Regions from separate parts of the Faecalibacterium sp. Marseille-Q0746 genome, predicted to be linked through region 3. Evidence: a T-box and tRNA genes for the amino acid it is inferred to sense, from the RefSeq annotation. Region 3 holds a T-box; the other regions hold tRNA genes.
What was found. The T-box of region 3 lies ahead of J3351_RS11995 (valine--tRNA ligase). A T-box ahead of a tRNA ligase gene usually reads a tRNA of that ligase, here a tRNA-Val.
Positions count from the first base shown of each region.

Region 1 (7,681 bases), on a different contig from region 3:
CACTGCGCCAACGGTATGGCTGTGGCAAAGTTCCTCGAAAGCCATCCCAAGGTGGCCTATGTGAATTACTGCGGCCTGGAGTCCAGCCCCTACCACGCACTGGCTGAAAAGTATCTGCCCAATGGCAGCTGCGGCGTGGTCAGCTTTGGTCTGGCCGGCGGCCGCGAAGCTGCCAGCACCTTTATGAAGGAGCTCAAGCTGGCCGCCATTGAGACCCATGTGGCCGATGCCCGCACCTGCTGCCTGAACCCGGCATCCAGCACCCACCGCCAGATGAACGATGAGCAGCTGAAAGCCGCCGGTGTGCCCGCAGAGCTGGTGCGCATGAGCTGCGGTCTGGAAAGCGCTGAGGATCTGATCGCAGATATCGCACAGGCTTTGGATAAGATTTAACGGTCTCGCCCTCTCAGCTTCACTTCGTTCAGCAGCTCCCCCAAAGGGGGAGCCTCTGGCGAAAAATAAACTTTGTGGTTTTGCCAAGGCCTCCCACTTTGGGGGAGGTGGCACGGCGTAAGCCGTGACGGAGAGGGCGAGGCCGCTATCAATATCCGCACCAAAGGAGTACGACACTATGCCGCTGATCATTCCCAAGACTCTGCCTGCTTACGATGCACTGTACGAGGAAAACGTCTTTGTCATGCACCGGGAGCGGGCAGCGTCCCAGCATATCCGCCCGCTGGAGATCCTGATCCTGAACCTGATGCCCACCAAGATCGCCACCGAGACTCAGATCGCCCGGCTGCTGGCCAACACGCCGCTGCAGGTGCACATGACCCTGCTGCAGACGATGAGCCATGAGGCAACGCACGTCTCCGCGGCCCATCTGGAGGCCTTTTATAAGACCTTTGACGAGGTGAAGCATAACCGCTACGACGGCATGATCATCACCGGCGCTCCGGTGGAGACCATGGACTTTGAGCAGGTGGATTACTGGCCGGAGCTGTGCGAGATCATGGATTTCAGCGAGACGAATGTCTATTCCACCCTGCATGTCTGCTGGGGTGCGCAGGCGGGCCTGTACTACCACTACGGCATCCGCAAGGAGCTGCTGCCTGCCAAGATGTTCGGCGTGTTCGAGCACCGGGTCATCCGGCCCTCCAACCCGCTGGTGCGCGGCTTTGATGAGGTGTTCTATGCCCCCCACAGCCGCCACACTGCCATGAGCCGGGAGGATATTGACCACTGCAGTGCGCTGCGCATCCTTGCCGAGAGCGATGAGGCAGGGCCTTTCCTGATGAGCACCGAGAACGGCCGTCAGATCTTTGTCATCGGCCACCCGGAGTACGACAAATACACGCTGGATGCGGAGTATAAGCGGGATGTTGCCAGGGGCCTGCCCATTGCAGTGCCCAAAAACTACTACCCCAACGATGATCCCAGCCAGCCGCCGCTCTTCCGCTGGCGCGCGCACGCCCATCTGCTGTATGAGAACTGGCTGAACTACTACGTCTACCAGAACACCCCCTATGATCTGGGAGAGATGCAGCGCGTGAAGCATTCTGAGGGGTGAACCCGCTCAGCCGCCTGCGGCAGCTCCCCCATGGGGATGCCAGGTTTATGCACGACTGTTTTTCTGCCTCTCCTATCAGGAGGGGCAGTATTGGAAAGCAATAACGGAGAGGTATTTATGGGAATCGATAAGAATGAATGGGGCTTCCGGGTGGGGCATCTGCCCCACGGGGAGCGTAATAAGATCAGTGATGTGCCGGGCGTGACGGTGGGCCATTGCACACTGGCGGATGGCGACATCCAGACCGGTGTGACCGCGCTGCTGCCTCACCCCGGGGATGTGTTCCATGATAAGGTGCTGGCGGCCTGCCATGTCATCAACGGCTTCGGCAAGACCACGGGCCTTGTCCAGATCGATGAGCTGGGCACGCTGGAGACCCCCATCCTGTTTACCAACACCCTGAGTGTGGGCACCGTGGAGACGGCGCTGGTCAAATATATGCTGGAGCGCAACCCCGATATCTGCGAGACCACCGGCAGTGTGAACCCGGTCGTCTGCGAGTGCAACGACTGCGGCCTGAACGATATCCGGGGCCTGCATGTTACTGAGGCGCATGTGGCTGCCGCTCTGGCAGACTGCAAAGCCGATTTCGCCGAGGGTGCAGTGGGTGCCGGACGCGGAATGCGCTGCCACGGGCTGAAAGGCGGCATTGGTTCTGCCTCCCGGCTGGTGGAGCTGGACGGTAAGTCCTACACCATCGGGGCAATGGTGCTCTCCAATCATGCCACCTTCGATGACCTCATCGTGGCGGGCACACCCATCCACGAGCTGTTGGAAGCCCGCATCCCGCCCCATGAGGACAAGGGCTCCATCATCACGGTGCTGGCAACAGATATCCCCCTGAGCGAGCGCCAGCTGCGGCGGCTCTGCCACCGGGCGCTGGTGGGACTTTCCCGCACCGGCAGTGCCTGCGGCAACGGTTCGGGTGAGATCGTTCTGGCCTTTACCACGGCCAACCGGATGCCGCATTACTCGGAAAAGGCCCTCCTGCCCATGGAGATGCTCCACGATGATGCCATCAACCCGCTGTTCCGGGCGGTGGCCGAGTGTGTGGAGGAAAGCGTCCTGAGCAGCCTGCTCCACGCCGAGACCGTCACCGGCTACCATGGCCGGACGGTGCAGTGCCTTTCCGACCTGTTGAAAAAATAATGTAAATAATAAGCCTTTCCGTGTGGTGCACCTCACAGTGCGACACCGACGGAAAGGCTTGTTTTTTTATTGCTATCTTTATCTCTGCACCAGCGTGATGAATGCTTTCATCTGGGGGGTGAGCCATTTATCCTTGTGGTAGAACAGCTGCCGCCGCATCTCCACGCGGCAGGCGGGGACATTCAGGCGGGCCAGCGTTCCGGCGGCGAGGGCATTCTGTACGATGTACTCGGGCAGGAAGGAAAGCCCCATGCCGTGTTCGACCATCTGGCAGAGCAGGGAAGCGCTGCCCAGCTCGAGGAAGGGCTTGATGGCCAGCCCATGCGCTGCCATGCACTGGTCGAGGGCATCACGGTAGCTCATGCCTCGCTCGGTCAGCAGGAACTCCTGCCCGGCCAGTTCCTGAAGCGTGACCTCTGCCTGCCCGGCCAATGGGTGCCCAGCGGGGGCCACCACGCAGATTGGTTCCGGTTCATCCACAGCCAGCACGAAGCTGGGCTGCAGCAGCGGCTTGTCCAGCGTGTATGCCATGTCAATCTGATTGGAGCCCAGCATCTGGAGCATCTCATCGTCGGTGGCGGTGCGGAGTACCAGCTCCACCTGCGGGCAGAGGGCGTGATACCGCTGCAGCAGGTCGGGCAGAAAAGTGCTGCAGACCGAATCTGCCAGTGCCACCCGCAGGGTACCGCTGACCTGCCGGGCAGGCTGCAGGGCCGCCTTGGCCTGCTCGGCAGTGGCCAGCAGGGAGCGGGCATAGGTCAGAAAGGTCTGCCCGGCATCGGTCAGGCGGACCGTTTTGCCCACCCGGTCGAAGAGCGGCGTTTCCAATTCGGCTTCCAGCTGGGCCACCTGTGCGGAGACCGCCGACTGGGAATACCCCAGCTCCCGTGCCGCGCGGGAAAAGCTGTGCAGCTCCGCAATATGCAAAAAGGTGTTGATGGTACGCAGTTCCACGGCGGCACCTCTCAGCGGCGGGTGATGCCGGTCACGGTCAGAACAGCACCATCTACGACAAAATGGACTTCCAATCCCGAAAATTCCATTCCGTATACCCGCTCCGGGTCGTGCTGGTAGGAGGGGCGGGGGTCGTTTTCCAGCACGCCCCGCAGGCCGTCCCGCTCGGCGGCGGGTACGGCCTCCCACAGCTCCGGCGGGCATTCGACCTGCAGCCTGTGCGTCTGGGTCTGTGCCGTGAAGCCTGCCGCCGCGTCCGGGTGACAGTCGGCGTAGGGGATGTAGGGCTTGATGTCGTAGATGGGGGTGCCGTCCATCAGGTCTGCGCCCCGCACGATGAGCACCGGGCCCACCTCCGGGCGGTGCTCGATGGCCTCCAGCCTGACGCTGGAAAGGCCCAGCGGATTGGGCCGGAAGGGGGAGCGGGTGGCAAACACGCCCATCCGGGTGTTGCCGCCCAGGCGCGGGGGCCGGACGGTGGGAGACCAGCTCTCCCGCACCGCGCCGGAGAATTGCCACACCAGCCAGATGTGGCTGAAATCCTCCAGTCCGCGCAGGGCATCGGCGTTGCGGTATTCCGGAGTGAAGATGATCTCGCCCCGCAGGCCATCCACCAGCCCGCTCTGCCGGGGGATGCCAAACTTGGTGGGGAAGGCGGTGTGGATGTGTGCGATGACCTTCAGGGTCATGGTTTCGTTGTTCATATTATAAACCTCTGCAGAAGCCCACGGCTCTGCCCTCGATCTGGATCTCGTTCAACTGTGGCCCGGCATAGATCATGGGCGGGCAGACGGCGGCGTTGTCGGCCAGAAGCATAACGGTGTCGCCCTGCCGGTGAAAATGCTTTAAGGTGGCCTCGTCGCCGATCCGCACGGCGGCGATCTCGCCCTGCTCCACCTCGGGCTGGCAGCGGATGCAGACGATGTCGCCATCGCAGATGGTGGGGGCCATGCTGCTGCCGTGGCAGGTCAGGGCAAAGTCGGCGTGCCATGCGGCAGGAACGCCGATATAGCATTCGATGTTCTGTTCGGCGGTGATGGGGGTGCCGCAGGCAATGCTGCCCACCAGCGGTACCCGCACCATTTCGGGCAGGGGCTCAAACCCCGGCGGGACAAACGCAGTGTTTTCCAGCCCCATCAGCCATGCGGGGGTGGTCTCCAATGCAGCGGCAAACTCCTCCACCTTGGACTGCGGGATGTCGTTGACCCCTTTTTCCAGCTTGGTGATGGAGGATTTGGAGCGGTAGCCCATCCGCTGGGCAAGCTCTTCCTGAGAGAGCCCCAGCTCGAGCCGACGCTGTAAGATACGGCGGGAAAGTTCTGACATGGCAGAGACCTCGCTTTTCCTGAAAAAGAATGTTCTGCCGTGAGTATATCAGAAAAGTTCTTAAAAATCAACTATTTTCGCGCGATTTTGGTAAAATAGTTGACAAAAAATCAACGTCGAACTATAATACAACCAAAGATTGTGAAACGACACGCAGAGATCCAGATGAAAGGAGAACCTTTGATGACAAATACCACACAGATCCGCGCCTACATTGAAAGCCAGGGCCTGAAACTGGGCCATGTGGCACGGGTGCTGGGCATCAGCAGCAGCGCCCTGCATCAGAAGCTGAACGACGAGAGCGATTTCAAAGTCAGCGAAGCCGACCGTCTTTCTGCCATGCTGGGGCTGACCATGGAACAGCGGGATGCCTGCTTCTTTGGCCCGGGCACCCGGATGTGCCAAAGAAAGGGGGCGGCGTGATGACCGCTGAACAGCGCAGAAAGACCCGGGAGGCCCTGCAGAACTACGGTACCCGCCAGTGGGCCCGCAGCCCGGCCAATTGGGGCTGGGCCCGGGCCATCCAGCAGACGCAGGAGTATTACCGCACCGCCGACCCCATCCGTGCAGGCCTGCTCCAGCTGCGCTATCTGGAGCGCCGCAAGGAGGAGGATGTGCTGGAGCGGCTCTGCATCGGGCGCACCACCTACCAGAAAGCCCAGCTCGATCTGCTGAGCACCGTAGCCGTTTTTGCCGCCCGCTACGGTGCCCTGTGACGCAAAATGCCCCCGGACAGCCATCCGGGGGCATTACAGTCAGTGCGTTTTCTTTTCCGGAGTATCGCAGTGCTGGTGGCAGGAGGCGCAGTTGCCGCCGCAGCCTTCGCCTTTCCAGCCGCCCTGCTTGGAGATCCAGACCACTGCCAGGGCAAACAGCCCTGCCAGCACCAGAATGGTAATGATCCCACGAAGTGTCAGCATTGAAAAAACCTCTCTTTTTGCGCTGGAATGCGCAATTTTAGTATACACCATTTTGCGCAAAAGAGCAACTGCCCCGCAGTGGGAAAAAATTGCGAAAAAATCAAAATTAGGGCTTGCCAATCCACTTCGGTTGTGGTATAATTCTCTTGTTCCGATTCGGAGGATTAGCTCAGCTGGTTAGAGCACCTGCATCACACGCAGGGGGTCTGGGGTTCGAGTCCCTAATTCTCCACCATACAGTTCGTACTCGAACCCGATTCTTTACGAGAAAGGGTTCGGGTACGTTTTTTGTTTACAGGAAGTTCTGCGGAGGGAGTACGCAGAGCGGTAAGCGAGAACGAGTAAAGGCAGGGTATCATCATGGGCGATGGTATCCTGCCTTTTGCTTTGCGGGATCAAGTTCGCTTTGTGCGAACTTGGTCGTCCACCCTATATGGCGCATTGAGGGCTAATCGCTGCGTACGTCCGTACATGGCCGGTACGCACGTACGCAGAAAAAAGGGAAAGTTCTGACATATAGGGGTGTTCTTTCAGCTGGTAGTATGGTATACTCGGCTCAACAAATCGGAAGTTAACGGTATGTAAAAGACCTTTGACACACGGAAAACACAGATGTCAATGTCCTTTGATTGCGAAAATACAATCTTTTGATTAGTATGAGTATGCAAGGAGGTGAAGAGATGGAACTCGGAAAGCAAATAAAAAAATATCGCCAAGAGTTACAACTGTCTCAAGAGGAGTTAGCCGATCATGTTTATGTTTCAAGGCAAACAATCTCAAATTGGGAAAATGACAAAAGCTATCCAGATGTAACCAGCTTGGTATTACTGAGTGAAATCTTTCAAATCTCACTTGATAAACTAATCAAAGGAGATATTGATACTATGAAAGAAGTAATCAAACAAGAGGAAATCAAAAAACTCAATCACTATGGCGCAATCTATACGGTTTTTCTCGTTATTGCTGTTATTTCGGCAGCTCCGTTATTTTACATTGGTAATAAATGGGCATTGATCCTTTGGTGTGTCATTGCTTTAGCTGCCATGTATTTTGCAGCAAAGGTTGAACGAATAAAAAAGGACAATGATGTTCAAACATATAAAGAAATCGTAGCATTTTGTGAAGGTAAAAGGCTGGATGAAATCCAGAGCGCCAGAGAATACGGCAAACGTCCTTATCAAAAGGTTTTATGGTTTATCGGAAGTGCTGCAGTAGGAGCAATCGTTAGTTATGTATTGAGTCTTTTGCTGCAATCATTTTGATAACGACACTCAATAAATCTTATAATTTGGAAAGGAATGTATAGCTATATGAAAAATAAAAAAGATGATAAGCCTCACTATTTACCGACTTTTATGAGCATAGGAATTTCTATCGGTGCGGCTATTGGTGTAGTAACCAACAATATTCCACTCTATATGCTTGTCGGTTTAGCGCTTGGTGTAGGCATAGGGTCTGCTCTCGATGGTCAAAATCGAAATAGGGAAAGTGATGAATCTCAAAAGGATAACGAAGAATAATCAACCAACTAAATTCCCGTTTGTCGTAACCTCAGAAGCAGGGTTTGGGGCAGGCACGCCCCAACAAGAGCACTTCAAAAACGCGGGAGCGTTGCAGAAGTGCAGTCCCGGATGGGCAAGAAATTTTCAAGAATTGAAAATTTGTGGCCACGGGACGATTCTTGCTCTCACACTTTCACTCTCTTTGCGATTTTCTTTCTTGAAAGTCTATCGTTCTTTCGTTATAATAAAACTGAAAGAAGGTGGGCATTATGACTTTGCAATATTTTGTCACAGCATCCGATACGGGCAATAGGATTCCG
Region 1 covers NZ_JAFREI010000024.1:36-7,716, reverse strand. The annotation lists gene J3351_RS12275 (O-acetylhomoserine aminocarboxypropyltransferase/cysteine synthase family protein) at 1-393, shown strand, start outside; gene metA (homoserine O-succinyltransferase) at 572-1,510, shown strand; gene J3351_RS12265 (P1 family peptidase) at 1,628-2,659, shown strand; gene J3351_RS12260 (LysR family transcriptional regulator) at 2,738-3,613, opposite strand; gene tsaA (tRNA (N6-threonylcarbamoyladenosine(37)-N6)-methyltransferase TrmO) at 3,625-4,317, opposite strand; gene J3351_RS12250 (LexA family transcriptional regulator) at 4,319-4,939, opposite strand; gene J3351_RS12245 (helix-turn-helix transcriptional regulator) at 5,123-5,362, shown strand; gene J3351_RS12240 (hypothetical protein) at 5,362-5,655, shown strand; gene J3351_RS12235 (FeoB-associated Cys-rich membrane protein) at 5,695-5,859, opposite strand; tRNA gene J3351_RS12230 (tRNA-Val) at 6,018-6,094, shown strand; gene J3351_RS12225 (helix-turn-helix domain-containing protein) at 6,540-7,121, shown strand; gene J3351_RS12220 (AtpZ/AtpI family protein) at 7,170-7,379, shown strand.
Region 1: it encodes a tRNA-Val, which carries the amino acid that the T-box ahead of J3351_RS11995 (valine--tRNA ligase) is inferred to sense. The anticodon was not compared.

Region 2 (7,681 bases), on a different contig from region 3:
AGCGAGGAGTGCCCCATCCACGAAAACTACAAGGCTGCCCTGCTCAATGCCAAGGACAGCGACACCATCGTGACCGGACGCATCGGCGGTTCCCCGGTCCGGGTGCTGAAAAACCGGATGAGCCGTGAATATGTCCGGCAGGAAAAGGCTGGTGCCGATAAGATGGAGCTGGAAAAATATACCCTGGGCAGTCTGCGCCGGGCCGTGTTTGAAGGCGACACCTCCACCGGCAGTCTGATGGCCGGTCAGGTAGCCGGAATGCTCCACGAGGTACGCCCTGTGGCGGACATTCTGGATGACCTGTGGAACGGCGGGAGGCAGCGTATCCACGCGCTGAGCGAGGAATGCTGACGCTCGGAAAGAAAGCTCTGTCTGTGCCCATCCTGCAGGGCGGCATGGGCGTGGGCGTTTCTCTGGGCGGGCTGGCCGGTGCCGTGGCGGCCTGCGGCGGCATGGGGTGCATCTCCACCGCCGATGCAGGCTACCGGGAGCCGGACTTTGCCCGTGACCCGGCCAGCGCCAACCACCGCGCCCTGACCGCTGAGATCCGGAAAGCAAAGCAGATCGCAAACGGTGCCGGTATGGTGGCCATCAATGCAATGGTGGCCACGCAGGACTATGCCGCCGCCATCCGCACCGCTGTGGAAGCGGGCGTGGACGCTGTGGTGTCCGGCGCTGGTCTGCCGCTGGAGCTGCCCGGCCTTGTGAACACGATGGAGGTCGCCATCGCGCCCATCGTTTCCAGCGGGCGGGCGGCAAAGCTCATCCTGCGCCGCTGGGCCAAGGAGTTCGGCCGCACCGCTGATTTTGTGGTCATTGAAGGCTACAAGGCAGGCGGTCATCTCGGCTTTGCGGAGCAGGACCTGTTCTCCGGAACCTGCCAGACGCTGGATGAGATCCTGCCGGAGGTGCTGGCCGAGGTAAAGCCCTATGAGGCGCAGTTCGGCCACAGCATCCCCGTGTTTGTGGCGGGCGGCGTGTACACCGGGGCCGATCTGGCTCACTTTACCAGACTGGGTGCCGCAGGCGTTCAGCTTGCCACCCGCTTTATCACCACCTACGAGTGCGATGCATCCCAGGGGTACAAGGACGTTCTGCTGAATGCAGGTTCTGAGGATGTGCGCATCATCCACAGCCCGGTCGGGATGCCGGGCCGGGCGCTGAACACGCCGCTGGTGCAGGCCATTGCGGAGGGCAGACGCTTCCCGCCCCGGCACTGTGCCCGCTGCCTGAAGACCTGCGACCCCGCCAAGGTGCCCTACTGCATCACCCATGCACTGATCGAAGCGGTCAAGGGCAACCTGGAGGAAGGACTTTTCTTCTGCGGGGCCAATGTGGGCAGGCTGGACCGGATGTACACTGTCCGTGAGCTGATGGATGAACTTGTGACCGAATGGAGGCAAAACCGATGAAGCTTGCTGTTTTGTATGCCGGCCAGGGTGCCCAGCACCCCGGCATGGGCAAAGAATTTTACGAAGCATCTTCCGCTTTCCGTGCCGCGTTCGACGCTGCAGACCTTCCGTTTGATCTGCACCGCGTCTGCTTCGACGACCCGGACGGCGTTCTGAATCAGACCGAATATACCCAGCCCTGCATGGTGGCCTTTGCCTGCGGCGTATCCGCCGTTCTGGCCGAGCAGGGGGTCAAGCCCGCTTATGTGGCCGGTCTCTCTCTGGGCGAATATTCCGCGCTGGAAGCCGCCGGTGTATTCACCGCCAAGCAGGCCATTGAGCTGGCAGCCTACCGCGGCAAAGCCATGGCCGACGCGGCCAGCGGCATCGACTGCGGCATGACCGCAGTGCTGAACCTCGACCGGGTCCCCCTTGCAGAATGCTGTGAGCAGGCATCCGCGCTGGGCTGTGTGCAGATCTGCAACTACAATTGCCCGGGCCAGCTGGTCATTGGCGGCGAAAAGGCCGCAGTGGACAAGGCCGCGGAGCTTGCAAAGCAGGCCGGTGCCCGCCGGTGCATCCCGCTCAAGGTGAGCGGACCGTTCCACACCCGTCTGATGGCTCCCGCCGGGGATGCCCTGGCAAAGCGCTTTGCCGTCGAACCCTTTGGCGAAATGAGCGTTCCGGTGCTGTTCAACTGCCTGGGCCGTGAAAAAGCCGAGAGCGACAGCATCCCGGCCCTGCTGGTCCGGCAGGTGCAGAGCAGTGTCTACATGGAGGACACCCTGCACCGTCTGGGTGAGCTGGGTGTGGATCACATTCTGGAGGTCGGCCCCGGCAATGCGCTCTCTGGCTTTGTGAAAAAGACTCTGCCCGGTGTGACTTGTGTGTCGGTGGAGACCCCGGCGCAGCTGGACACCGTTCTGAACGCATGGAAGGAAGAACAATGAACGAAGAAACCATCATCCGTACCGCCGTTGTGACCGGCGGAAGCCGGGGAATCGGCCGGGCCGTGTGCGTACAGCTTGCCCGGCAGGGCTGCCATGTGGTGGTCAACTACTGCCACGGCGAAGCGGCCGCCGCCGAGACCGTGTCTCTCTGCAGGACCGAAGGCGCGCAGGCTGTGGCCGTGCAGGCCGATGTTTCCACCGCCGAGGGCTGCAAAAAGCTCTTTGAGGATGCGGTGAACGCCTTTGGCCGGGTGGATATCCTTGTGAACAATGCAGGCATCACCCGGGACAACCTGATCCTGCGCATGTCCGAAGCAGACTTTGATGCTGTGCTGGACGCAAACCTCAAGGGTGCGTTCCTCTGCTGCAAGGAAGCGGCCCGCCGGATGGTGCGCCAGCGCTGGGGCCGGATCATCAATCTGAGCAGCGTCGTTGCCCTGCGGGGCAATGCAGGCCAGACGAATTACGCCGCCAGCAAGGCCGGGCTCATCGGCCTGACCAAAAGCCTGGCCCGGGAGCTGGCCAGCCGCAATGTGACAGTAAACGCTGTTGCGCCCGGCTTTATTGAAACTGATATGACCGCCGCCCTGCCGGAGGCTGTCCGCACCGAAATGGCAAAGGACATCCCGGCAGGCCGCGCAGGCCAGCCGGAGGACGTGGCAAACGCTGTGGCGTTTTTTGCCGCAGAACAAAGCAGCTATCTCACCGGGCAGGTGCTCTGTGTGGACGGCGGCATGGCAATGTAAAAGGAGAAATTCTCTATGGAAAAACGCAGAGTCGTGATCACCGGTCTGGGCACCGTGAACCCGCTGGGCAACACTGCTGCCGACAGCTGGGCTGCCGCAAAGGCAGGCCGGTGCGGCATTGGCCCCATCACCCAGTTTGATACCACCGATTTCAAGTGCAAGCTGGCCGGTGAAGTGAAAAACTTTGACCCCGAGACCGTTGTGGACAAAAAGGAAGCCCGCAAGATGGCCCGCTTCACCCTGCTGGCACTGGTTGCTGCAGCCGAGGCCATTGCCGACAGCGGCCTGAACACGGAAGCAGAGGCCAAAAGCATCGGTGTGGTCCTTTCCAGCGGCATTGGCGGCCTCCCCACCATCGAGGAGCAGCACACCCGCGGGGAAGAGAAAGGCATGGAGAAGGTCAGCCCCTACTTTGTGCCTATGTCCATTGCCAACATGGCGGCGGCACAGGTGGCCATCCGCTTTGGCCTGAAGGGCATGTGCACCTGCCCGGTTACGGCCTGCGCCGGCGGCACCAATGCTGTGGGCGATGCCTTCCACCGCATCCGGGACGGTTACGAGACTGCCATGGTCTGCGGCGGTGCCGAAAGCTGCATCAGCCCGCTGGGCATCGGCGGTTTTACCAGCATGAAGGCGCTTTCCACCGCCACCGACCCGGATGCCGCCAGCCTGCCCTTTGATGCCCGCCGCGGCGGCTTCGTGATGGGCGAGGGCAGCGGTGTGCTGGTTCTGGAAGAGCTGGAGCACGCCCGGGCACGCGGTGCGCATATCTACGCCGAGGTGGTGGGCTATGGTGCCAACTGCGATGCCTACCACTTTACTGCACCGGCTCCCGGCGGCACAGGTGCCATCGACTGCATGAAGCTGACACTGGCCGATGCAGGCATTGCCCCGGAGCAGGTGGATCACATCAACGCCCACGGCACCGGCACCCACATGAACGATGCCTGCGAGACGGCTGCCATCCATGCCGTGTTCGGCGAACACGCAAAGCAGCTGACCGTGGTCAGCACCAAGAGCATGACCGGCCATCTGCTGGGCGGTGCGGGCGGCATCGAGGCCGTGTTCACGGCACTGGCCCTGCGAGACCAGTTTGCCCCACCCACCATCCACTACGAGCAGCCTGATCCGGAATGCGATCTGGACTATGTGCCCAATGCAGGCCGTGCACAGGCCATGACCTACGCACTGAGCAACAGCCTGGGCTTTGGCGGGCACAACGCCTGCATCGCCCTGCGCAGATGGGAGGGCTGAGCCATGGCAGAACCGCGCACCGTGCGGGAGAACGCAAACGCTCTGAACAGTGAGCAGATCGCAGCCCTTCTGCCCCACCGCTACCCCTTTGCCCTCGTGGACCGCATCCTGGACTACGAGCCGGGGCAGTGGGCCATTGGCCGCAAGTGCGTATCCCGCAATGAAGAATTCTTCTGCGGTCACTTCCCGGGCCAGCCGGTCATGCCGGGGGTGCTGATCCTGGAAGCACTGGCCCAGACCGGAGCCGTGGCGGCGCTGAGCGTTCCCGAAAACAAAGGCAAGCTGGCCCTCTTCGGCGGCATCAAAAATGCCCGCTTCCGCAAACAGGTCACCCCAGGGGATGTTCTTACGCTCCATTGTGAGCTGGTGGAACAGCGCGGCCCAGTGGGCATCGGGAAGGCATCCGCTTATGTGGATGGCAAGTGCGCCGCCACAGCGGAGCTGACCTTTGTGCTGACCGAAGCAAACGCAGGGGCTTAAGGCGCTTTGTGCGCAGCAATCGCCCCCAGAATATCCTTGTAACACAAAAGGCAGGATACCATCGCCATGATGATATCCTGCCTTTACTCGTTCCTGCTTACCGTTCTGCATACTCCCTCCGCAGAACCTCTTGTAAACAAAAAAACGTACCCGAACCCTTTTTCATAAAGAATCGGGTTCGGGTACGAACTGTATGGTGGACGGTACAGGACTCGAACCTGTGACCTCCTGCACGTCAAGCAGATGCTCTACCAGCTGAGCTAACCGTCCAGATGTCGTATCGACTTGAGTATGATACCACATTTTTCGCGCAATTGCAAGGGCTTTTTTGAAAAAAGTCTGCCTTTTCCGTTTTTTGCCCCGGAGGATTGGCGCAAAGGCCCCTTTGCGAGGGCTGGCAGGGGAGAGGTGCTCAGAGCGCCCGGCGGATGATATCGTAGAGGATGGGCTTCATGTTGTCGATGTTGTCGGGTTTGCCCTCCAATACAGAGGTGTAGCACACCGATATGCACATGCTGCCCAGGGCGGTGATGCGCTGGTAGATCTCCCGCTCGGTGCGGCCCGCCATCTCGGGGCTGCACATCACGATCTGGAGGACCTTGCGCATCAGCGGCTCGGCCTCCCCGCTGGCTTCGATCTGATCCAGCCCGGGCCAGACAAAGCTGCGCTCCAGGAAGCGGAGCATCAGGGTGTCCGCGCGCAGGGCTTCGATGATATGGTCAATGACAAAGATCATCTGGTCGGGGAAGCTGGTAAGCTCGGCGGCGTGCTGTTCGGCAGCGGCACAGGCGTTGTCCAGCAGCTGGTAGCTCACCCGGGCCAGCAGGGCCTGCGTGACCGAACCCTTATCGGCAAAATAGAGGTAGAATGTGCCCTTGCCCACCTTGGCGCGGGAGGTGATATCCTCCACGCTGGTCTTGGAGGTGCCCCGCTCCAGAAACAGCTCGTAAGCTGCATCCAGAAGCGCGCGGCGCTTTTCCTGTTTCTTTCCTTCCACGGTGCTCATAGCTTGCTGCATCCTCTTTTCTGACGTTGTTTTGTCGTGTAAACAATATTTTAGCAGGGAGAAGGGAAGAGCGCAAGAGCAAAAGCCCCCGGACAAGCTATACAATTTTTGCTTTGTGATAAGAAAACTGACTTTTGGTCATTTTTTATCTTGACACCTTGCGTCGATTGGTTATAATAGTGCTTGCTCAGAAATGACCGAGGGTCATTTTTGGGGCAGATCCAATCAACTTTCGTATGGAGGGTTCCCATGAAAAAGATCGCACAGAGCATCGTGCGTCTGCGCAAGCTGATCTTAACAGTAGCGGTCCTGCTGTTGATCCCTTCCGCAATCGGCGCGGTTGCTACCCGCATCAACTATGATGTCCTGACCTATCTGCCGCAGGAGCTCGACTCCATGATCGGCGAGGTAGCGCTTGAGGACGACTTCCATCTGGCCTCCACCGGTATGATCACGGTGGAAGGCCTGCCTACCAATGAACTGATCGCCATGAAGAAGGACATTGATGCGGTGCCCGGTGTCACACAGACCTTCTGGCTCAGCGATGTCATCGACCCCAGCATCCCCACCGAGATGCTGCCCGCGGATGTCCAGCAGTTCATGTTCGGCAAAAACGATTCCACCATGCTCATCGTCCGGTTTGATGCGCCCAGCGCCAGCGACGAGACGATGAACGCCGTCCAGCAGATCAAACAGGTGCTGCGGCACGACTGCTACTTTGGCGGCATGAGCGTCATCTTGCAGGATACCAAGGCACTGATCAATGAAGAGATGCCGCTGTACATCCTGTGCGCTGTGGGTGCCAGTATGCTGGTGCTGTTCCTCTCGCTGGAGAGCACCATCACGCCCGTACTGTTCATGCTGGGCCTGCTGTTCCCCATTGCATACAACTTTGGCACCAACATCTTCCTGGGTCAGATCAGCTACATCACCCAGGCGCTTTCCACGGTGCTGCAGTTGGGCGTGACGATGGACTTCTCCATCTTCCTGCTCCACCGTTATCAGGAGGAAAAGGAACTCCGCTCCTCCAACGAGGAAGCCATGGTAACCGCCATCTGCAAGACCATGACCTCCATCACCGCTTCCTCCCTGACCACCATTGCGGGCTTCCTGGCACTGTGCGCCATGCGCCTGACGCTGGGCCGCGATATCGGTGTTGTTATGGCAAAGGGTGTGGCGCTGGGTGTCATCTGCACCATCGTCATCCTGCCTGCTTTGATCCTGACCTTTGATCAGCAGGTCGAAAAGTACAAGCACCGCACCATCGTGCCCAAGCTGACCAAGCTCAGCTACTTTGTTTCCAAGCACGCAATGCCCATCGTGGCCGTCTTTCTTGTGCTGCTGGTGCCCTTTGTGGTGGCCCAGCAAAAGACCGAGGTCTACTACACCCTGTTCGACTCGCTGCCCCAGGACCTGACCGGTATCGTTGGCACCAACAAGCTGGGCGAGGACTTTGGCATGACCACCTCCCACTTTATTCTGGTGGATGAGGACCTGACCGCAACGCAGGTGTCTGACCTCTGCGATGAGCTCAAGGATGTGGACGGCATCACCCAGGTGGTGAGCCTGGATTCCATCACCGGCCCTGGCTTCCAGACCGAACTGCTGCCCGACAGCGTGACCGAGATCCTGCAGTCCGGCGGCTACAAGCTCATTCTGGCCAACAGCTCCTATAAGACCGGCACCGATGCCATCAACAACCAGCTGACCGAGATGAATGACCTCATCAAGGCGGTTGACCCCAACGGTGTCATCACCGGCGAGGGTGCCATGACCAAGGATCTGATCGAGGTTGCGGACGTGGACTTCAAGAACGTCAACGTCTGGTCGATCATGGCAGTCGCTGCCATCATC
Region 2 covers NZ_JAFREI010000018.1:46,998-54,678, reverse strand. The annotation lists gene J3351_RS10690 (DUF561 domain-containing protein) at 1-351, shown strand, start outside; gene J3351_RS10685 (nitronate monooxygenase family protein) at 345-1,412, shown strand; gene J3351_RS10680 (ACP S-malonyltransferase) at 1,409-2,341, shown strand; gene fabG (3-oxoacyl-[acyl-carrier-protein] reductase) at 2,338-3,087, shown strand; gene fabF (beta-ketoacyl-ACP synthase II) at 3,103-4,341, shown strand; gene fabZ (3-hydroxyacyl-ACP dehydratase FabZ) at 4,345-4,821, shown strand; tRNA gene J3351_RS10660 (tRNA-Val) at 5,016-5,091, opposite strand; gene J3351_RS10655 (TetR/AcrR family transcriptional regulator) at 5,234-5,827, opposite strand; gene J3351_RS10650 (RND family transporter) at 6,077-7,681, shown strand, end outside.
Region 2: it encodes a tRNA-Val, which carries the amino acid that the T-box ahead of J3351_RS11995 (valine--tRNA ligase) is inferred to sense. The anticodon was not compared.

Region 3 (7,681 bases):
AGATGCCGCCGTTTTTGCCGACCTCGGCCCGGCTCCGGATACCGAGGCGGTTCCGGCGGGGCAGGTATATACGGCTGTGGCAAAGCAGTTCGCGGCGCTGGGAGCCAGAAATTTTCTGTTCGAGACCCTGAGCTCCGATGCGGGCCTTCTGGATGCCGTGGGGGCCATCAAGGCGGAAGTGCCGGATGCCTTTGTGCTGGTGTCCTTTGCGGTCCTGCCCGACGGCTACACCCGGGAAGGCATGTACTGCAAAGACCTTGCCCGGCGGATGCAGGAAAGTGGCATCGTTGATGCCGTGGGCCTGAACTGCGTGTCGGCACCCGGTGCCATGCGCACACTGGCAAAGCAGCTGGGGGGCACGCTGCCCCTGTCGGTCATGCCCAACGCGGGTTATCCCGTTGTCACCCGGACGCAGGTGAAGTATCAGGGCAGGCCGGAGTACTTTGCAAGGGAGCTGGGCCGTCTGGCCGCCGAGGGCACGGTTCAGATCCTGGGCGGCTGCTGCGGCACCACCCCCGCCCACATTGCTGCCCTGCGGGCGGAGCTGGACAGCCTGCCCGTGGTGGAAAAAACGGCTCCGGCAGAAGAGTTTTCCACCATGAAGAAACAGACGGTGGAAAACGAGGACGCTTTTCTGCGCAAGCTGAACGGAGGGGAAAAGGTCATTGCCATTGAGCTGGATTCTCCCCGCAATGCGGACCTGACCGGCTATCTGGAAGGGGCGAAAAAGCTGCAGGCGGCGGGCGCTGACCTGCTGACCATTGCCGACTGCCCCATTGCACAAGCCCGGATGGATTCCTCTCTGGTGGCCTGCCGGGTCCACCGGGAGCTGGGGCTGTGCACTCTGCCCCACATGACCTGCCGCGACCGCAACCTGAACGCCACCAAGGCCCTGCTGCTGGGCCTGTATGCCGAGGGCGTGCGGGAGGTGCTGGCCATCACCGGTGACCCCATCCCCACGGCAGAGCGGGACGAGGTGAAGAATGTTTACCAGTTCAACTCCCGCAAGCTGGCCCAATACATCGTCTCGCTGGCAGGGGAAGGCCGGGAGATGCCCGGCCCCATGACCGTGTTCGGTGCCCTGAATCTGAACGCCCGCAACTTTGATGTGGAGCTGCGCCGGGCAAAGGAGAAGCTGGAAAACGGCATGAGCGGCTTTCTGACCCAGCCGGTGCTCTCGGCACAGGCGGTGGAAAACCTGAAAAAGTCCCGGGAGACGCTGGGGGCCGATGCAAAGATCCTGGCCGGTATCATGCCGGTGGTCAGCCAGCGCAACGCCATCTTCATGGAGAACGAGATCAACGGCATCCATGTGGAGGACTGGATCATTGAAAAGTTTGCCGGGCTCGACCGTGCCCAGGGCGAGGAGCTGGGTCTTGCCATCTCGCTGGAAATGGCAAAGGCCGCCCTGCCGTACGCGGACGGCCTCTACCTGATGACCCCCTTCAACCGGGTGGCCCTGATGGAGCGGCTGATCGGCAGATTGAAGCAGGAAGTTCTCGGAGCATATTGACAAAACGCCAAAAAAACGTTATATTCTTTGTATAAATGCAACGAGAAAGAGTGTGCGCGGCAAACCGCCTTGCAGAGAGCCGGGGGCAGGTGAGAGCCCGGCAGGTAAGCGCTGCGCACTGTCGCTTTTGAGCAGGGGCGGTGAAGCCAGTAGCCGCTCTCGGAGCTGCCCCACGTTACCGGGGCATCAAGGGGCACGGGCTGTGTTTGCAGCCGGTGCAATTTGGGTGGTACCGCGGTATGTAGTTTACAGCCGTCCCATGGAACGTTCCGTGGGGCGGCTTTTTTCGTCCCACTCATCACATTTTTGGGAGGATACAATGAAAGAACTCGCAAAACAGTACGATCCCAGCCAGGTGGAAGACCGCATCTACCAGTTCTGGCAGGATGGCGGCTACTTCCACACGGAAGCGGACCCCGACAAGAAGCCTTACACCATCGTCATGCCCCCTCCGAACGTGACCGGTCAGCTCCACATGGGCCATGCGCTGGATAACACCATGCAGGATGTGCTCATCCGCACCAAGCGGATGCAGGGCTATGCCGCCCTGTGGGTGCCCGGCACCGACCACGCATCCATCGCCACCGAGGCCAAGGTCGTGGAGGCCATGCGTGCCGAGGGCCTGACCAAGGAGATGGTGGGCCGCGACGGTTTCCTGGAGCGCGCCTGGGACTGGAAGACCAAGTACGGCAACCGCATCGTCAGCCAGCTGAAAAAGCTGGGCACCAGCTGTGACTGGCAGCGGGAGCGCTTTACCATGGACGAGGGCTGCTCGGATGCCGTCAAGGAAGTGTTCGTGCGCCTGTACGACAAGGGCCTGATCTACCGCGGCAACCGGATGGTCAACTGGTGCCCCCACTGCAACACCTCCATCTCGGATGCCGAGGTGGAGTACGAGGAAAAGGATGGCAATTTCTGGCACCTGCTCTACCCGGTCAAGGAGACCGGCGAGATGCTGGAGCTGGCAACCACCCGCCCCGAGACCATGCTGGGTGATACCGCTGTTGCCATCAACGGCGAGGACCCCCGCTATGCCCACCTCCACGGCTGCCATGTTGTCCTGCCCCTGCTGAACAAGGAGATCCCCATCGTCTGCGACGAGCACGCTGATATGACTAAGGGCACCGGTGTCGTCAAGATCACCCCCGCTCACGACCCCAACGACTTTGAAGTGGGTCTGCGCCATGATCTGCCCATCGTCCGGGTGTTCACCTACGACGGCCACATGACCGGTGCTGCCGATAAGGCCGCTGCCGATGCACTGTTTGCCGCAGGCAAGGACACCGTGAACGAGCCCGAGGTGCTGGACTGCGGCAAGTACGCCGGCATGACCACCCTCGAGGCCCGCAAGGCCATTCTGGCAGACCTGAAGGAGGGCGGCTTCCTGAAGGAGATCGAGCCCCTGAAGCACGAGGTCGGCACCTGCTACCGCTGCCACTCCACCATCGAGCCCATGGTCTCCAAGCAGTGGTTCGTCAAGATGGAGCCTTTGGCAAAGCCTGCCATCGAGAGCGTGGAGAAGGGCGAGATCAAGTTCGTGCCCGAGCGCTTTACCAAGAACTACCTCAACTGGATGAAGGGCACCCGCGACTGGTGCATCAGCCGTCAGCTGTGGTGGGGCCACCAGATCCCGGCCTTCTACTGCGATGACTGCGGCGAGACCGTGGTTGCCAAAGAGATGCCCTGCACCTGCCCCAAGTGCGGCGGCAGCCACTTCACCCAGGACCCCGATACGCTGGATACCTGGTTCTCCTCCGCTCTGTGGCCCTTCAGCACTCTGGGCTGGCCCAACGAGGACAGCGCGGACCTGAAGTACTTCTACCCCACCAACACGCTGGTCACCGGCTATGATATCATCGGCTTCTGGGTCAGCCGCATGATCTTCTCCGGCCTGGCCTACACCGGCAAGGCTCCCTTCGACACCGTCTGCATCCACGGCATCGTCCGCGACAGCCAGGGCCGCAAGATGTCCAAGAGCCTGGGCAACGGCATCGACCCGCTGGAGGTCATTGCCCAGTACGGCGCGGATGCACTGCGCTTCATGCTGCTGGACGGTTCCACCCCCGGCAACGATATGCGTTACAGCGAGAAGAAGGTGGAGGCTGCCCGCAACTTTGCCAATAAGCTGTGGAACGCCACCCGTTTTGTCCTGATGAACCTGCCCGAGGACTTCCAGCCTGGCCTGCCCGAGGAGAGCAAGCTGGACATGAGCGACAAGTGGGTGCTGACCAAGCTGAATCAGGTGGCCGGTGCCATGACCGACAACCTCGACCACTTCGAGATGGGTCTGGCCGCTGCCAAGATCAACAGCTTCATCTGGGATGTCTACTGCGACTGGTTCATCGAGATCGCAAAGCCCCGCCTGAACTCCGGCGATGCAGAGCAGGCAGATACCGCCCGCCGTGTGCTGGTGTATGTGCTGGACAAGGCCCTCAAGCTGCTGCATCCCTTCATGCCCTTCATCACGGAGGAGCTGTATCAGGCCCTGCCCGGCTCCGCCGAGACCATTATGACCCAGAGCTGGCCCACCTTTGACGAGGCACACAACTGGGCCGAGGAAGAGGAAGCCTTTGAAAAGGTCATGGACTACATCAAGGCAGTCCGCACCATGCGCACCGAGATGAATGTCCATCCTGCCAAAAAGACCAGTATGATCATCGAGACGGCTGATCCCGCTCCCTTCCGGAATGCAGAGGTCTATCTGGCAAAGTTTGCCTTTGCCACCGACGTGACCTTTACGGAAAAGTACGAGGGCAGCACCGATGGCATGGTGCAGGTGTCCACCCACACCGCCCGCGGCTTTATCCCCATGATGGAGCTGATCGACCGCGAGAAGGAGCTGGCCCGCCTGAACAAGGAAAAGGTCAAGGCCGAGAAGGAACTGGCCATGTTCGAGAACCAGCTGGCCAACCCCAAGTTCGTGGAGCGTGCCCCCGCCGCTCTGGTGGAAGAGATCCGCGCAAAGCGCACCAACAGCCAGAGCAAGCTGGCCAACATCGAGCAGAGCATCAAGGCTCTGGGCTAAGCGGATGCAGGAACAGAATCAACGCACCTCCCCGTGGCTCATCGCGTGGCGGGTGATCTTTACTTTTGCCCTCATCGGCTGCATCGTGTTCATCTTCTCGAACTCTCTGCAGATCGCGGATGTGTCCGAGGGGGCCAGCGGCCGGGTACTGGGGATACTGCAGGGCATCCTGCGGCATCTGGGTCTTCCCGGTGCCGCTGACCGGCTCACCATGCACATCGTGCGCAAGCTGGCGCATTTCTGCGAGTATCTGCTGGAAGGCTTCCTGCTCATGCTCTGCCTGCGGGTGTACACCCGGCACTTCTTCAAGCATGTGTCCTGGCCCATGCTGGGCGGCCTGCTCACAGCCCTGACCGATGAGACCATCCAGCTCTTTGTGCCGGGCCGCAGCGGCCAGGTCACCGATATCTGGATCGATTTCTCCGGTGTGATGACCGGCCTGCTGGTGGGGCTCATCCTGCTGGGGCTTGTCCGGATGTGCATCATTCTCTATCAACATCGAAACGAGGTTTGACGCAATGACCATTGAACAGGCAAATGCCTATTTTGCATCTCTGCCCGAGGGCTTTGCCCCGGCCCGGCAGCTGCAGGAAGCCCTCTCTGCCAAGGCAGGCCGGGTGGATTATCTGGGCGTAGCCGGTACGGCTGGCAAAACGACTGCCGCCGCCCTCACGGCGGCGGTGCTCAGAGCTGCCGGCCTCGTTACCGGCAGCTACCACGCAGGCTGTGAGCCGCTCTCTGCCCGCATCCGGGTGAATGGGGAGCCTGTGGCACCGGAGCTGCTTGCACAGGCCGCCGAGACCCTGAGCGCCCGGGAGACCCTGCCTCGTGCGGCCGCCGAGCTGGCTGCCGCTGCCCGCTGCTTTGGCGAGGCAGGCTGTGCGCTGGCCGTGGTGGAGCTGCCCGATGCGGGGCTTGCCGAGGCCCTGCCCAAGATGCCGGTCTGTGCGGTCACCTCCATCGGCCCGGACGGCATTAGCGCCTCGCTGGAGCGCTCCGCCGCGCTGGCGGCCGGTGTCATGCGCAAGGGCAGTATCTGCGTCACCGCGCCTGAGCAGCCCAAGGCTGTGGTCAGTGAGCTCGTCGTGGCCGCCGGTAAGGCAGACTGTGAGCTGGTTGTGCCGGACCCCGATGACATCACCTTCCTCGAAGCCGAAAAGTTTGCCAGCCGTGTGGACTACGGCGGCTATACCGTGCCGCTGGCCTTCCTGGGCCGTCACGCGGCGGGCAGTGCCGCCATTGCGGTGGAGCTGGCTCTGGCCCTCTGCAAAAAGGGCTATGACATCTCCGATGAAGCCATTCTGGAAGGTCTGGCCGCTGTGGAGAACCGCAGCAGCATCCGGGTCCTCTCCCAGCGCCCGCTGGTGGTGCTGGATGCCTGCCGCACCCCGCAGCAGGCCATTGCCCTGCTGCGTGTCCTGAACATGGCCAAGGTGCGCCACCTGAGCGCTGTCATCGGCCTGGCAGAGGAAGAAGGAGCCGAGGCTTTCTTCTCCGCGCTGGAAAGCGGCCTGACGGCTGAGACCCAGAAAAAAGACCGTACCACCATGCCCGGCATGAGCGAGAATCCCTTTGATAAGGTGTTCCTCGTTCCCCCGGCGGGTACGGATGCCGCCATGACCGAGCGCCTGCTGGAAAAGGCACGCTACCACTTTGATGCCGAGCTCTGCGGGAGCCTGGCCGAAGCCATGGAGCTTGCCCGGGCCAACAGCCGCCGCGGGCTGCTGATCTGCGGCGGCGAAGCCATTGCACTGGAGGCTGCCGAGCTGCTGGCTGAAAAGTAAGCGACACCCTTTTCTAAAATATGCTCGAAAGAGCCTGTACACTGATGAAAACGTGTACAGGCTCTTTTATTTTGGTTTAGAGGAAACCGCTCGGGCTATGCTTCGCTCTGCCGACCTCCCGGAAAGGGGAAGCCTCCGGCAGACCGGACAAGCCTGAGCGATTTACGCAAGGAAAGGACAGAAAATGGCAACAGTTACATTCAGTGCGGCGGACGATCTGCTCTATGCCTATCTGGCAGGTGAAATCGACCACGATGCCGCACAGAACCTGCGCATCCAGCTGGACGATGCCCTTTTGGCCCGCACCCCCAAAACACTGGTGCTCGATCTGGGCGGGGTTGGGTTTATGGATTCGTCCGGGGTGGGGCTGATTCTGGGCCGCCAGCGCTGCGCCCGCAGTCTGGGCGGAACCCTGCGTATCCAGCACGCCCCGGAGCAGCTGCGCCGCGTTCTGCGGCTGGCCAATATCCCCTGCACGGATGCAGGACAGGAGGAATGAAGATGAAAGCGGAAAACACGACCAGGATCCAATTTGATTCCCTCAGCGTCAACGAAGCGTATGCCCGCGGTGCGGCAGCGGCTTTTCTGGCCCGGTATGACCCCACCGTGCCCCAGCTGGCTGACCTGAAAACGGCGGTATCCGAAGCCGTCACCAACTGCATCGTCCACGCCTACCCCGACCGGGTGGGGCCCATCACCATGACAGTCTCCGTTTATCCGGGGCGGGTGGTCAGGATCGTGATCGCAGACAAAGGGGTCGGCATCCCGGATATCCCCAGAGCGATGGAGCCGCTCTTCACCACCGGCAACCCGGAGGAGCGCTCCGGTCTCGGTTTTGCGGTCATGCAGAGCTTTATGGATAAAGTCAGTGTGCGCTCCGCTCCCGGCCGGGGCACCCGGGTCATTCTGACAAAGCATCTGGAGGAAAAGCCCTCTACATAAAAGGAAATGAGGGAATACCATGGTAACGGACAAGACCCGGCGCAGTGCATTCATTGAACAGAACCTCGGGCTGGTACACGCCTGTGCCGGACGCTTCCGGGGCAGGGGCATTGAATACGATGATCTCTACGGCGCTGGCTGCATGGGACTGGTCAAGGCGACCGACGGTTTTGATGAAGGACGCGGGGTCTGCTTTTCTACCTATGCAGTGCCAGTGATCCTGGGCGAGATCAAAAAGCTCTTCCGGGAGGGCGGCACAGTCAAGGTCAGCCGCTCCTTAAAAGAACTGGGGCTGCGGGTCAATGCGGCGCGGGAACATCACAGGAAGCTCTGCGGCACCGAGCCGACCCTTTCTCAACTGGCAGAAGAGCTGGGGGAGAGCGTGGAGAACATCACGCTTGCAATCCAGGCTGCACA
Region 3 covers NZ_JAFREI010000022.1:43,672-51,352, forward strand. The annotation lists gene J3351_RS11990 (bifunctional homocysteine S-methyltransferase/methylenetetrahydrofolate reductase) at 1-1,513, shown strand, start outside; T-box leader at 1,545-1,776, shown strand; gene J3351_RS11995 (valine--tRNA ligase) at 1,833-4,538, shown strand; gene J3351_RS12000 (VanZ family protein) at 4,543-5,052, shown strand; gene J3351_RS12005 (folylpolyglutamate synthase) at 5,057-6,322, shown strand; gene J3351_RS12010 (anti-sigma factor antagonist) at 6,507-6,821, shown strand; gene spoIIAB (anti-sigma F factor) at 6,824-7,264, shown strand; gene J3351_RS12020 (sigma-70 family RNA polymerase sigma factor) at 7,284-7,681, shown strand, end outside.

Region 4 (7,681 bases), on a different contig from region 3:
TGGTCTGCATCACCTGCTCCCGGCCCCGGGGATCAAGCATGGCGGTGGCCTCGTCCAGGATCAGGCAGTCGGGCCGCATGGCGACCACGCCCGCAATGGCAACGCGCTGCTTCTGGCCGCCGGACAGGTTGTGGGGCGCACGCTCCCGGTATTCATAGATGCCCGCCATCTTCATCGCTTCGTCCACGCGGCGGCGCATCTCCTCCGGCGGCACGCCCAGATTTTCCAGCGCAAAGGCGACATCCTCCTCCACCACGGTGGCAACGATCTGGTTGTCCGGGCTCTGGAACACCATGCCCACGGTCTGGCGGATATCGTAGATCTTGTCCTCGTCTTTGGTGTCCATCCCCTCCACCAGCACAGTACCGCTCTCCGGCAGAAGGATGGCGTTGAAGTGCTTGGCCAGCGTGGATTTTCCACAGCCGTTGGCCCCCAGCACTGCCACAAATTCGCCCCGCTTCACCTCAGCCGACACGCCGTTCAGGGCGTAGTCCGGCTGTTCCGGGTCATAGCGGAACTTCAGATCTTTCGCAGTTAAAATCGTTTCTTCCATAGGTTTTCTCTTTCCGGTGGTGCGCCCTTCTCAAAAGGGCTGTACCCCATTCTATTGAAATTGATTGCTTATTTATTTTTAGCGGCCTCGCCCTCTCCGTCATCGCTGCGCGATGCCACCTCTCCCAAAGTGAGAGGCCTTGGCAGTACGGCAAACTTTCCGGTTTTGCCAAGGGCTCCCCCTTTGGGGGAGCTGCTGAGCAACGCGAAGCTGAGAGGGCGAGCCCGTTTACCTCTTTTATTCTTCCCAAATGGCCGTTGCGCCGCAGGGCACAACGCCGCCGGTGGCGGAAACGGGCAGGCCGATCTCATCACAGCTGGTCTTGCCGCCAAAGCGTGGCACCAGTGTGGTCTTGAGCATATACTCCATGACCGCGGGGGACAGGCCGGTGGTGTAGCTGTTAACCGCAAAGAAGAGGGGCGTATCGCTCAACACTTCCTCGCACTGGCTGATGAGCTCGTAGATGCAGTCCTCCAGCTTCCAGATCTCGCCGCCGGGGCCGCGGCCGTAGCTGGGCGGGTCCATGATGATGCCATCGTAGGTGTTGCCCCGGCGCTTTTCCCGGGCCACGAACTTGGCGCAGTCGTCCACCAGCCAGCGGATGGGCCGGTCCGCCAGACCACTGGCCACGGCGTTGTCCTTGCCCCACGCTACGATGCCCTTGGAAGCATCCACATGGCAGACAGTAGCGCCCGCAGCGGCACAGGCCAGCGTTGCGCCGCCGGTGTAGCCAAACAGGTTCAGCACCTTGACAGGGCGGCCTGCCGCGCGGATCTTTCTGGCGTACCAGGCCCAGTTGACGGCCTGCTCCGGGAACACGCCGGTGTGCTTGAAACCGGTGGGACTGACGATGAGGGTCAGCTTGTCCTCGCCCTCGCCGCAGGAGATCTTCCACTTCTCAGGCAGACGGCGGCGGTACTCCCACTCTCCGCCGCCCTGATTGGAGCGGTGGTAGATGGCATCGGCCTTGGCCCAGAGCGGGCTCTGCTTCTCGGTTTTCCACACCACCTGCGGGTCGGGCCGGATGAGGATGGTCTCTCCCCAGCGCTCCAGGCGGTTGCCGCCGGTGGCATCCAGCAGCTCGTAATCTTTCCAACTATCTGCAGGGCGCATAAGCGTCCTCCTTTCTCTCTTCAAACGGCTCAGAACAGGCTCTGCTGGCCGTTGTCCTCCGGGCTTCCGGTCTCGGGGGCTTTCAGGCCCAGGTGCTCATAGGCAAGGCGGGTGGCACAGCGGCCCCGGGGGGTGCGGGTCAGAAAGCCCATCTGCATCAGGTAGGGCTCACACAGGTCCTCCAGCGTCACGGCCTCCTCGCCCAGCGCCGCCGCCAGCGTTTCCAGGCCCACAGGGCCGCCGTTGTACATCTCAATGATGGCGCGGAGCAGGCTGCGGTCCAGCTCGTCCAGACCCAGCGCGTCCACATCCATCCGCTTCAGGCTCATCAGGGAAACGTCCCGGTCGATGATGCCATCCCCCAGCACGGTGGCAAAGTCGCGGACACGCTTCAAGAAGCGGTTTGCCACGCGGGGGGTGCCCCGGCTGCATTTGGCCAGCTCGTAAGCGCCCTCCGGGGTGATGGGCTGGTCGAGGATGCCCGCCGAGCGCTGGATGATCCGGCTCAGCTCATCGGGGCTGTACAGCTCCAGCTTGAGCAGCACACCGAAGCGGTCCCGCAGGGGGCCGGTGATCTGGCCCGCACGGGTGGTAGCGCCCACCAGCGTGAAGCGGGGCAGGTTGATCCGGATGCTCTGGGCGCTGGGGCCCTTGCCGATCATAATATCCAGCGCGTAATCCTCCAGCGCCGGGTAGAGCACCTCCTCCACCTGCCGGGACAGGCGGTGGATCTCATCAATGAAGAGCACATCGCCCTCCTGCAGATTGGTCAGCAGGGCGGCAAGGTCGCCGGGCTTCTCAATGGCAGGGCCGCTGGTGATGCGGATCTGCACCCCCATCTCGTTGGCGATGATGCCCGCCAGCGTGGTCTTGCCCAGGCCCGGAGGGCCATAGAGCAGGATGTGATCCATAGGCTCGCCGCGCCGCTTGGCGGCTTCCAGATAGATTTTCAGGTTCTGCTTAACCTTGTCCTGTCCGATGTAGTCCTCCAGATGCTGCGGGCGAAGGCTGTTTTCCTCGTTGTCCGCCGCCGTTAAGCCGGGCTGCATCATTTTTGCGCCATAGAGCGCGGTTTCGTCCTGCATGGATTACCTCCTGCCTGCCATGCCCCGCAGGGCCAGCTTGATGATCTCTTCCACGGGAAGGCTTGCGTCGATCTTGGAGACGGCCAGGGCTGCTTCGCTCTGGCTGTACCCCAGCGAGACCAGCGCCGCAATGGCCTGCCCGGCTCCCTGTGCGGCGGGGGCGGCAGTGGCCGCGCCCACATCCTCGAGGTTGATGCCATCCACAAAGCCCTTTGCCACCTTATCCTTCAGTTCCAGCACGATGCGCTGGGCCAGCTTGGGGCCCACGCCGGATGCCGCCTTGAACGCCTTGTGGTCGCCCGCCGAGATCGCCAGCGCCACCCGGTCAGGCTCCATCACGCTGAGAATGGCCAGACCCACCTTGGGGCCCACACCGGAAACGGCAGTCAGCAGCTCAAAGCAGCTCTGCTGCTCCTCAGTGGCAAAGCCGTACAGGCTGATGTCATTTTCAGTCACGCTCATCACGGTGTAAAGGGTGGCTTCCCTGCCCACCCCGGGCAGTGCGCCCGCAACGCTGGTCGGGCACTGCACATAGTAGCCCACCCCGCCGCAGCTCACCACAACAGCGTTCAGGGTCTTTTTGATGATTTTTCCGGATAGACTGTAAATCATAGTTTTCCTCCAGCAGCCTTCCCCTCTCAGTCTCGCATTCGCTCGCCAGCTCCCCCAAAGGGGGAGCCAAAGCATCGAATCAGGCAGCTGCTACTGTACTCATCCACTGATACCAAAAGCCGCGATTGCCTCTCCCTTCGGGAGAGGTGGCAATGCGCAGCATTGACGGAGAGGGCTCAAATCGGCCCAACGCCCCTTCTTGCAAAGCGGTTCAGCTGGTTGCCGTTGGTATGGCAAAAGGTGATAGCCATGGCCAGTGCATCGGCGGTATCATCGGGCTTGGGCACAGCAGGCAGATGCAGCAGGATGCGGGTCATCTCCTGCACCTGCTTTTTCACGGCCTTGCCGTAGCCGGTAACAGCCTGTTTCACCTGCATGGGGGTGTACTCGTAGATGGGGATGCCCGCCTGCGCCGCCGCCAGCAGGATGACCCCGCGGGCCTCGGCCACGCCGATCACGGTGGTCTGGTTGTGCTGGTAGAACAGCTTTTCGATGGCAAGCACCTCGGGCTGTGTCCGCCCGATGACCTCCCGGATGCCGGTGTAGACCTCGTCCAGCCGCTGCTCAAACGGCACCCCGGCATCGGTGCACACGGCCCCGAAATCCACCGGTGCAAACCGGTTGCCCGCATAGTCCAAAACGCCCCAGCCCACAATGGCGTAACCCGGGTCGATGCCCAAAACTCTCATTCTGCGATACCTTTCCTATTATAATCAATGTATTATACCACAAACCGGCGTTCAGGGCAACGGAAACGCCTTGAGTCGGTTTACAAAATGTGCGCTGGGCGGCTGATTTTCCATTCCCGGCAAACCAGACATCAAAAAGTTTGCAGAATTTTCAAAAAAGGGCTTGCTTTTTGCCCGGCGGTATGATATCATAATCAAGCTGATTGCGGCACAAACAGAATATGGACGGTTAGCTCAGCTGGTAGAGCATCTGCTTGACGTGCAGGAGGTCACAGGTTCGAGTCCTGTACCGTCCACTCGTGGAAAAGAACCATCGACTTCGGTCGGTGGTTCTTTTTGTTTTGCTGGCGCTTTGTGGGATGGTGTGGTATACTCGGCTTAGTTCAACAACTCGGAATTTGGAGATATTGTGTATGAAAAAGAAAATGTTATGCCCTATAGTAATTGTGATTGCATTTTTAATTTGCTGTATCGTATATTTCAAGCCTTTATCACTTTCAGATGTTGCAGAGGCTGACAACCAGATGAAAATGATATACAGCCAGGTTGGAGTAGAAAATGGTGAGGCATACATTGATTCTGTGAATTACCAGGATATTACCATAGACCAAAAGAATGCCATTCTATCTCTGTTAGATAAATATACTTACAGGAGAACAGTAGGTACACTATTTTCAAATGGGTCTACATCCGATTTAGGGAACAAAACACTTTCTATTTATGTGTATGATGATGATTTGCTGATCAACAGTGTATTTGCGACATCATCAGGGAAAGTTGTCATCAATGAAAAAACTTATAATATGGAAGACGCTGAACGGTTTATTGAGCAAATGATTGAAATAATGAACTAAGCAGACAACTTCCAGTTTGCCGTACTCGTTCCTGGCAAGGTTTGGAGCAGGTATGTTCCAACAAGAGCACTTCGGAAACTCGCAGGAGCTTGAGAAGTGAAGTTCTGGATGGACCATCCTCCACCCGAGGACAAGAACCATCGACTTCGGTCGGTGGTTCTTTTTGTTTTGCTGGCGCTTTGCAGGATGGTGTGATATACTCGGCTTAGTTCAACAACTCGGAACTTGTCGGGGCAAAGCCCCTCCATCTTGCTACGCAAGACCGTTCTGTCGCTTAAAAGCCCCACTGGGGCTTTCATTGTTCTGCTTCGCTCCACAAACGCGAATTTATATATAAAGGAGAATATTGATGAAACTGTTTTTATGTTCGCACTTTTCAAGTGTAGGAAGTCTGATAAAGGAAGAAATTGAGAATAAAAAAGTCACATTTATTCCAACAGCTTCGCTGCGTGAAGGCTACACCGGTTATGTCGGCTCGGCTCGAAAATTATTCAAAAAGTTGGGAGCAATCGTAACTGAAATTGATATTTCAACGGAGGCTTATTCAACGATACAGTCTGTTTTTGAAGATGCGGATGTGATATATTTTACCGGCGGAAATTCTTTTTTCCTTATAGACCAGCTCCGTAAAACGGGAACGGATGAGCTGTTGAAGAAAGAATTGGCAAAGGGAAAACTGATGATTGGTGAATCGGCAGGTGCGATTATATGCGCTCCAAGCATCCAATATATCGAGCAAATGGATGAAAAGCCGGAGGACTACTCACAAGAAGATGATGCAGGGCTTGATTTGATTGATTTCTATGTTCTTCCGCATTATCTTACAGCACCATTTAAGAAAGTTACCGAGAAAATAATGACTGAGTTTTCGGATTTGAATCTATGCCCAATTAACAACCGTCAGGGAATTGTAATTGATGGTGAAGGTTCAAAGGTTATTTGCAAAGACTAAGTGGTTCTTTTTGTTTTGCTGGCGCTTTGCGGGATGATGTGGTATACTCAGCTCAACAAATCAAACTCTGGAGAATGACTATGCAAAAGATCCGTACTGCCACCTTTGAAGATCTGGATGCCATTGCCGCCGTGGAGGCGGCCTGCTTTCCGGCTGCGGAGGCGGCCACAAAAGAAGAATTTGCCGGGCGGCTGACCCATTATGCCGACCACTTCTGGCTGCTGTTCGAGGACGAAAAGCTCGTCTCCTTTGTGGACGGCTTTGTGACCGATACCCCCGACCTGACAGACGAGATGTACGCTGACGCTTCCCTGCACGATACCCATGGGGCGTGGCAGATGATCTTTGGGGTGAACACCCTGCCCGAATACCGGAAGCAGGGCCTGGCCGGGCAGCTGCTCCGCCGGGCCATCGCCGACGCAAAGGCTCAGGGCCGCAGGGGGCTGGTGCTCACCTGCAAGGACAGGCTCGTGCACTATTACGCCGGCTTCGGCTTTGTCAGCGAAGGCGTTTCCGGCTCCACCCACGGCGGCGTGGTGTGGTACCAGATGCGGCTGACCTTCTGAACTTCCTACAAAAAGCAGCGCCCCCGCCTGCCGGAAACACCGGTGAGCGGGGGCGCTTTGCATTTGCTGGGAGGATATGGTCTACCTGCACCACTGGGCAAACTCTGCGTCTGTGCACTTGACGTAGTGGCTGCCCGGAGATCTGACACGACGCGCCCGAGAGGCTCACAGACAAAAAAGGAGCCCGCTGTACGAACACAACGGGCTCCTCTTGGTTCTGATCTTACTTCGCGTACTCGATGGCGCGGCTCTCGCGGATGACGTTGACCTTGATCTGGCCGGGATAATCGAGGGTATCCTCGATCTTCTTGGCGATCTGGCGGGCCAGCAGGATGACCTGATCATCGCTGATGACATCAGGCTTGACCATGATGCGGACTTCACGGCCGGCCTGAACGGCAAAGGCCTGCTCCACGCCCTCAAAGCTGGAAGAGATCTCCTCCAGATTTTCCAGACGCTTGACATAGCTCTCCACGTTCTCGCGGCGGGCACCGGGACGTGCAGCGCTGATGGCATCGCAGGCCTGAATAATAAAGGCCAGCGGGGTCTTGGGCTCCACATCGCCGTGGTGGGCCTCAATGGCATGGATGATCTGGGTGTTCTCCTTGTACTTGCGGCAGATATCCACACCGATCTGGACATGGCTGCCCTCGATCTCATGGTCAAGGGCCTTGCCGATATCATGCAGCAGACCGGCACGGCGGGCCAGCGTGACATTCACGCCCATCTCGCCTGCCAGCAGACCGGCCAGCCAGGCCACCTCCATGCTGTGGGTCAGCGCGTTCTGGCCAAAGCTGGTGCGGTACTTCAGGCGGCCGATGAGCTTGATGAGGTCGGGGTGCAGGCCGTGGATGCCAAGTTCCATCACGGCGCGCTCGCCCTCCCGCTTCATCTGCAGCTCAAGGTCGTGGCGGCACTTCTCCACCGTCTCCTCAATGCGGGCGGGGTGGATGCGGCCATCACCGATCAGGCGCTCCAGCGTCATGCGGGCAACCTCGCGGCGGGTCTGGTCAAAGGAGGACAGGGTGATGGCCTCCGGGGTATCGTCGATGATAAGATCCACGCCGGTGGCAGTTTCCAGCGCGCGGATGTTGCGGCCCTCACGGCCGATGATACGGCCCTTCATCTCGTCGCTGGGCAGGGGCACCACGCTGACGGTGGTCTCGCTGCAGTGGTCAGCGGCGCAGCGGCTGATGGCCTGACCGATCATGTTGCGGGCGATGTTATCACAGTTTTCCTTCAGATCGGTCTCGTAGG
Region 4 covers NZ_JAFREI010000014.1:54,787-62,467, reverse strand. The annotation lists gene J3351_RS09300 (energy-coupling factor transporter ATPase) at 1-553, opposite strand, end outside; gene J3351_RS09295 (class I SAM-dependent methyltransferase) at 791-1,666, opposite strand; gene ruvB (Holliday junction branch migration DNA helicase RuvB) at 1,696-2,751, opposite strand; gene ruvA (Holliday junction branch migration protein RuvA) at 2,755-3,363, opposite strand; gene ruvC (crossover junction endodeoxyribonuclease RuvC) at 3,540-4,052, opposite strand; tRNA gene J3351_RS09275 (tRNA-Val) at 4,276-4,348, shown strand; gene J3351_RS09270 (hypothetical protein) at 4,466-4,906, shown strand; gene J3351_RS09265 (Type 1 glutamine amidotransferase-like domain-containing protein) at 5,256-5,858, shown strand; gene J3351_RS09260 (GNAT family N-acetyltransferase) at 5,933-6,424, shown strand; gene rny (ribonuclease Y) at 6,648-7,681, opposite strand, start outside.
Region 4: it encodes a tRNA-Val, which carries the amino acid that the T-box ahead of J3351_RS11995 (valine--tRNA ligase) is inferred to sense. The anticodon was not compared.